Regions from separate parts of the Vibrio harveyi genome, predicted to be linked through region 1. Evidence: predicted binding sites of a transcription regulator. Region 1 holds the regulator's gene; the other holds the start of a gene.

Region 1 (3,421 bases):
TCTCCAGAGCGTGTTGACTGACTGGCACTTATGCCACACATACCGTCACAGGTTGATGACCGCTCGTTCGTGATTCTGGACAGCCCACGGGCTGTGAACGAGCGGTCAACTTCCTCTTACCCCTAACTCTACATTTCATAACAAGGAGTCGTTATGACGCCCGATGTGTTATTTGAATCGCTATGGCAAGACTACATTCAACGTCTTTGCCCTTCTGCTGCTAAAGTTCATCAGCTTCTTCAAGAAGATGAGCCTCTGATTAATGACCATATTGCGCTACGTACGTTTAATGTCGCTCCCCTAGGCATTGAAACGTTAGCGAAGCCATTCCTAGCGGTGGGTTACAAAGCCTGTGGTGACTACGTATTTGAAAGCAAAAAGCTGGTGGCAAAACATTTTGAGCACCCAGATCCGAAACAGCCAAAAGTCTTCATCAGTGAATTGAAAGTGGATGAGTGCTCACCAGAGCTACAAGCCATCGTTCATAAACTGGTAGAGCAGGTTGATGCGTCTAAATTGACCAGCAGTGACTTCTTGTACGGCGGACGTTTGTGGGACCTTAGCTATGCTGACTTCCAGATCTTAGCGAAAGAGAGTGAGTACGCTTCTTGGCTTGCTGCGCACGGTTACGGAGCGAACCACTTCACAGTGAGCGTGAATCAACTCAATCAGCATGAAGAAGTGAAGCAAGTGAACGACCACCTACGCACCGTAGGCTTTATCATCAACGAGAATGGCGGTGAAGTAAAAGGCACGCCAGAGGTGTTACTAGAGCAATCATCGACCATGGCAGACAAAGTGCCAGTGACCTTCACTGAAGGCGTTGAGGTGATTCCTGGAGGCTTCTACGAGTTTGCTAAGCGCTACCCAATGGATAACGGTGAGTTGTACCCAGGGTTTGTAGCTGCATCGGCAGATAAGATCTTCGAGAGTACCAACGGTTAATAGATACAAGGCGAGAATGCTTCGCTTCGAGAGGGTTTTTACTTGGAATCTGAGAGGGCTTCATCTCAAAGGATGAAGTCCGTTGTGAAGCGCAGCGCTCTCGACTCTCAATGTCTAACTCCCAAAAAAAAGAAAAAGCCACCAAACTTGCATTTGGTGGCTTTTAAATTTTTTAAACGTTAATCGAGATTAACGAGTCCCGTAAACAACGATAGTCTTACCGTGCGCAGAAATTAGGTTCTGCTCTTCTAGCATCTTCAAGATACGACCTACTGTCTCACGAGAACAGCCAACGATTTGACCGATTTCCTGACGAGTGATCTTGATTTGCATGCCGTCTGGGTGCGTCATCGCATCTGGTTGTTTAGCAAGGTTCAGAAGAGTCTGAGCGATACGACCAGTTACGTCTAGGAACGCTAGGTCACCCACTTTTTGGCTAGTAACTTGTAGACGACGAGCCATTTGCGCCGAAAGACGCATTAGGATGTCTGGGTTAACTTGGATAAGTTGACGGAATTTCTTGAAAGAAATCTCTGCCACTTCACAAGGAGATTTAGCGCGAACCCAAGCTGTACGCTCTTGGTCTTCTTCGAATAGACCAAGCTCACCAATGAAGTCGCCTTGGTTTAGGTAAGAAAGGATCATTTCCTTACCTTCTTCGTCTTTGATAAGAACCGCAACAGAACCTTTAACGATGTAGTACAAAGTCTCTGCTTTTTCGCCCGCGTGAATTAGCGTGCTCTTTGATGGGTACTTATGAATATGACAGTGTGAAAGAAACCACTCTAATGTTGGGTCGGTTTGAGGTTTACCTAGAACCATAATATCTCACTTCCTCTGCAGGGTACGCTTGCGCTATCCATATTTTAGCTAAGCCTGAATTGGCTTACTAGAATAAGAGCACTTTTTATATGCTGCAAGCTCTCTTGTGTTTCGGTTAGAAATAGTATCCTTTTTCGGAAACGATTTCTTGATTTTAATCGTGCCATGATTGAGATTTTGTAAGCAAAACTGTGCACATGATCACGGTATGAAAAGTAAACACTCAATTAACGAGGTTTTTAGCCAATTTTTCCGGTTTCGATGAGTTGCTGCAGAATCGGTCTCACTATGAGCTCCATTGCAAAGCTCATCTTACCGCCAGGAACCACAATGGTGTTATGGCGAGACATGAAGGAGCCATCAATCATCGCCAACAAATACGGGAAGTCGACATTCTTGATACCGCGCAGGCGGATCACCACGAAGCTTTCATCCAAGCTAGGGATGCCTTTAGCGTTAAGTGGGTTAGAAGTATCGACGGTTGGTACGCGTTGGAAGTTGATATGTGTGCGAGAAAATTGCGGGGTAATGTAGTTCAGGTAATCGTCCATCGAGCGCACGATCGAATCCATCACCGCTTCTCTTGAATGACCACGATCGCGCGTGTCACGAACAAACTTTTGGATCCATTCCAAGTTCACAATCGGCACCATGCCAATTAGAAAGTCGACGTGACGCGCCACATTGACATCACCATCTACCACGCCACCGTGTAAACCTTCGTAGAACAGCACATCGCTGTTTTCTGGCAGATCTTGCCAAGGCGTAAAGGTGCCCGGCATTTGGTTGTATGGAACGGCTTCATCAAAAGTGTGCAGATAGCGGCGCACGCTGCCAGTGCCATCTTCACCGAACTTACGGAAGAACTCTTCTAGCCCCGGAAAGTCATTGGCTTGTGGACCAAAGTAGCTGATGTGTTTGCCTTGCTCACGCGCTTTGCGGATTTCGACATCCATCTCTGGACGTGTAAAGCGGTGGAAGCTGTCACCTTCAACCCACGCTGGTTTGACGTTCATCATATTGAACATCTTACGGAAGGCTTCAGAAGTGGTGGTTGTGCCGGCACCGGACGAACCAGTAACCGCAATGATTGGGTGTTTCGCTGACATGACAAACCTTGTCGAAAATTACTTACCTGTAAAGTGCAGCACACGTATGCTGCACGGTCGATAACCCACTATAGCACGTAACAAGCCCTTGTCATCGAGTGGGATACGGTAAAATGTGAAGGGTCTAAAACTTTGCTTTTAGTTGGATATCAACCGTTTCATGAAGCTCAGAAAATACGATGACCGCTTCGCCTTTCTCTAATTGGGTTTTGACCTGATCGATTTTACTCTGCAGTGAAACTTCGACTGAGCCGTAGTCGGTGCCTTCACGTAGCACGAATTCGCGGATCAGGTTTTCTAGTGTCTCTGGCGAAATGTCTTGCCATGGAATGATCATAAATACCTCAAACTTTTATGATGTTTAAGCGCGCCTCTTAGGTTATTGATGTCTGGCGCGCCTAGATAGTTTACTGTGTTCGTGGCACTGATACAGCAGAAAGGTACTCAGCGGCGATACTTTCGTAATAAGCCGGTAATGCTTCTTCTAACCAGAATTTAGGTTTTAATGCCGTGCCCGTCAGGAAGCCAACGTGTCCACCATGTTC
Region 2 (3,421 bases), on a different replicon from region 1:
TCGCCGATGCGATCATTGAGTTGAAGAATCGTGCTGATGAACTAAAAGGATTGACGTTTGAATACGAACCTCCAGTACTTCGCCACTTTACGGCTCGTTTCCGCGAACTGGATTGAGAACTCTTCGGGTTGTCGATACGTCAGAGATTGATAAACGTTAATTAAGCAAAAAGCCGCGAACTTCGCGGCTTTTTTAACTCATCTGGGTGTCGAGTTATGCTAAATCCAGCGTGATTCGCACAAACTGCTCGTCTTGGTACAGCACTTCGTAATTGAAGGTATTGCTGGCATAAATACTACCTAGGAACAGAGAACGTTGACTCATAGGTCCACGGAAAAGCATCGAAATAGGTGCGATTAAGGCGTTATTATCGTCGAAGTGTTGGTTTAAGTTATCAGACAGAACACATAGCAAACAACCATGTTGGTCGTGGGATAAATCGACATCTTCAGGACGAGAAAGCAGAACCGTCGTACCTAATTTCTTTTCGACTTCGTTGATCAGCAGTAGGTAGCTATCGAGGTGAGGTTGTGGGTTACTAGGTTTATCGGCACCTACACAACGTTCAAGTAAAGCTTCTAGATTGCCATTTTCCCCTTTTGCCTGTTGAGTCAGAGACTTTAATGGCTTTTTAATCAGTTTGTAGCGATTACTTTTGAGCTTAGGCTTAAGCCATTTTTGCAGTAGGTCGTTACGTTCTTTAAGAGGAAGAATTCGCGATGATGCGTGGATTTTGAAGTGCAGGTGTAATAAGGCGTGCACCGCAAGCTCGCTAAGTAATTGATTAGCGTCAGCGGACTGTTTTGCCTGTTTAGAACTTTGCATTACACTCTAAATTCTTTGAAAGAAAGGAATGGTGCCGAGAGAGGGACTCGAACCCTCACACCTAAGGCACTAGCACCTCATGCTAGCGTGTCTACCAATTTCACCATCTCGGCATCATGATGCTCTGAATACACAGAGGCTTCGAAATGAAGCGTTCCAAATTGTATATCCAAAATCCATAGATTGGCGAGAGCAAAATTGCTCATTTTTGGTCTTTGGTGTTCGATTGGACATTTATTGTTCATTTTTGGTGATTTCACTATTCGTCACCCTCCTAATACCCCTATTTTCCCTACAAGTATGACCACAAAATAGCATCTTTGCTTAAATTATGAACGCTTGAACGTTTGCGTAAATAAATGTGATGAATATCTCTTTTTGTTGGCTATACTTGCGACCCGTTTAAGCGGGAATTAGGGTTCGTTGTTCAGGACCCTTACCCATACAAGCCGTCACATGGAGCAGGAAGAGTCGAGAGCTCTCTAGCAGTGAATGACCCCACGGACCGGACCAGCTACGTTCAATTGCTTGTATAAGGTAAAAATAAGATGTCGAACTATCCGTTCTTCCTTCAATTTGGATCTACGAGTGCGTTGTCACTCGATGCGTTGTCCCTTTCTTCTGCCAATGCTTTTGGCATTCCTTTCTTTTTCAACGTTCAGTAGGTCCGATTCATGAGTGTTCTATTTAGTCTATTTGGTATTGTTGCACTATTAGGTTGTGCGTTCCTGCTGTCAGAGAGCCGTTCTTCAATCAATTGGAAAACCGTGTCTCGAGCATTGCTGCTTCAAATGGGTTTCGCAGCCTTGGTGCTCTACTTCCCTTGGGGACAAGCGGCGTTAGCCAGTTTGAGCAATGGTGTCGCTGGGTTATTGAGTTTTGCCGATGAAGGCATCAAGTTCCTCTTCGGTGACCTCGCTTCTACTGGTTTCATCTTCGCGGTTCGCGTTCTTCCTATCATCATCTTCTTCAGCGCTCTTATCTCTGCCCTTTACTACTTGGGTATCATGCAAAAAGTGATTCAATTTATCGGTGGTGCCATCCAAAAGTTCTTGGGGACCAGCAAAGCAGAATCTCTTGTTGCAACAGGTAACATCTTCCTCTCTCAAGGCGAATCGCCACTTCTTATCCGTCCTTTCTTGCAAAACATGACTCGTTCAGAACTGTTCGCGGTAATGGCTGGTGGTATGGCGTCAGTCGCAGGTAGTGTACTAGGTGGTTACGCAGGTCTAGGTGTAGAGCTGAAATACCTAATCGCAGCGAGCTTCATGGCTGCTCCAGGTAGCCTGTTGATGGCAAAAATCATTGTGCCAGAGCGTCAAACGCCAAGCGATTACAATAACATCGAATTGGATAAGTCTGAAGAGAGCAACGTGATCGACGCGCTAGCAAGCGGCGCGATGGGCGGTATGAAAGTTGCGGTTGCGGTAGGTACGATGCTGATCGCATTTGTGAGTGTGATTGCAATGGTGAACACGGGTCTGGAAAACCTAGGCGAAATGTTCGGCTTTGCGGGCATCACGCTACAAGCGATCTTTGGCTACCTATTTGCCCCTCTCGCTTGGTTAATCGGCGTTCCGGGTCACGAAGTATTAGCGGCAGGTTCTTACATCGGTCAGAAAATCGTAATGAACGAATTTGTTGCATTCATCGACTTCGTGCAACATAAAGCAACGCTGACTGAACACACACAAGTGATCATCACGTTTGCGCTTTGTGGTTTCGCGAACATCGGTTCTATTGCAATTCAACTTGGCTCTATCGGTGTGATGGCTCCAGAACGTCGTAAAGACGTAGCGAACATGGGTCTCAAAGCGGTAGCGGCTGGTACATTAGCGAACTTAATGAGTGCGTGTTTAGCAGGTATCTTTATCTCGTTATAAGGAACGCCTCCACATAAACAGCCATTCAAAACCCGCCACTTCGGCGGGTTTTATTTTATAAATTATTTGAATGAGAGCTAGGTTAAATATTAGGTAGGCTATCGCTCGACAATATTCATTATTGAGTAAATTCACATCAGGATTGAATAGTGCTTGCGTACGGTTTGCATTTACTTTCTAATTTATTAATAGAATAAGGAAGTCGTACGTGACGTCAAAAGTCGTATCGGTAGTATTAACCGATAAAGGTTGGACAGGGCTAGGTCCACTCACTCAAACATGCTGTAAATCCATCACACCTTTCGTAGGTTCTCACCGTTTAATTGATTTTTCGCTAACCAACCTCATTCAAGCAGGAATAAAGCGTAATCTTGTCCTCAGTCGTTTTTATTGCGCACCGTTAGTTGCTCACCTTAAGCATGCATGGCAGCACTACAAATCGAGAATCGAAGTGCTCGAACCCATTTATTCTCAAGCTAAGTTATTACCTAAGCTGCAACAGAATTGGACTGATGTTTTATTGCAGCATTTAGATGTCATCAATCGACCCTCCGATGAACATGTCTTGCTGGTCGGGGGTGAGCAAATCCATCGCAATTACATTTCTTCTTTGCTGCACTACCATCAAATCCAAAATGCCGAACTCACGTTAGTTGTGGCTCAGGTTCCTGTCGCACAAGCGTCTCAGTATCATGTCGTTGAGTTAGATGAAC

The links. Region 1 encodes CRP, which controls carbon source genes, mostly activating them, when cyclic AMP is high. Its sites were predicted from a motif close to TGTGANNNNNNTCACA; they were not measured.
Region 2: QMY49_RS17985 (NupC/NupG family nucleoside CNT transporter) is a predicted target of CRP. The motif match lies at 1,298-1,313, and genes of this name have one in related genera.

What each region holds. Positions count from the first base shown of each region.
Region 1 is NZ_CP125875.1:3,398,265-3,401,685, forward strand. Features, by position in the region: gene QMY49_RS16080 (DUF1338 domain-containing protein) at 154-945, shown strand; gene crp (cAMP-activated global transcriptional regulator CRP) at 1,135-1,767, opposite strand; gene QMY49_RS16090 (phosphoribulokinase) at 2,007-2,876, opposite strand; gene QMY49_RS16095 (YheU family protein) at 3,001-3,213, opposite strand; gene QMY49_RS16100 (hydrolase) at 3,284-3,421, opposite strand, start outside.
Region 2 is NZ_CP125876.1:325,115-328,535, reverse strand. Features, by position in the region: gene QMY49_RS18000 (tryptophanase) at 1-116, shown strand, start outside; gene QMY49_RS17995 (DUF2913 family protein) at 214-825, opposite strand; tRNA gene QMY49_RS17990 (tRNA-Leu) at 855-938, opposite strand; gene QMY49_RS17985 (NupC/NupG family nucleoside CNT transporter) at 1,500-2,708, shown strand; gene QMY49_RS17980 (GlgC family sugar phosphate nucleotidyltransferase) at 2,917-3,421, shown strand, end outside.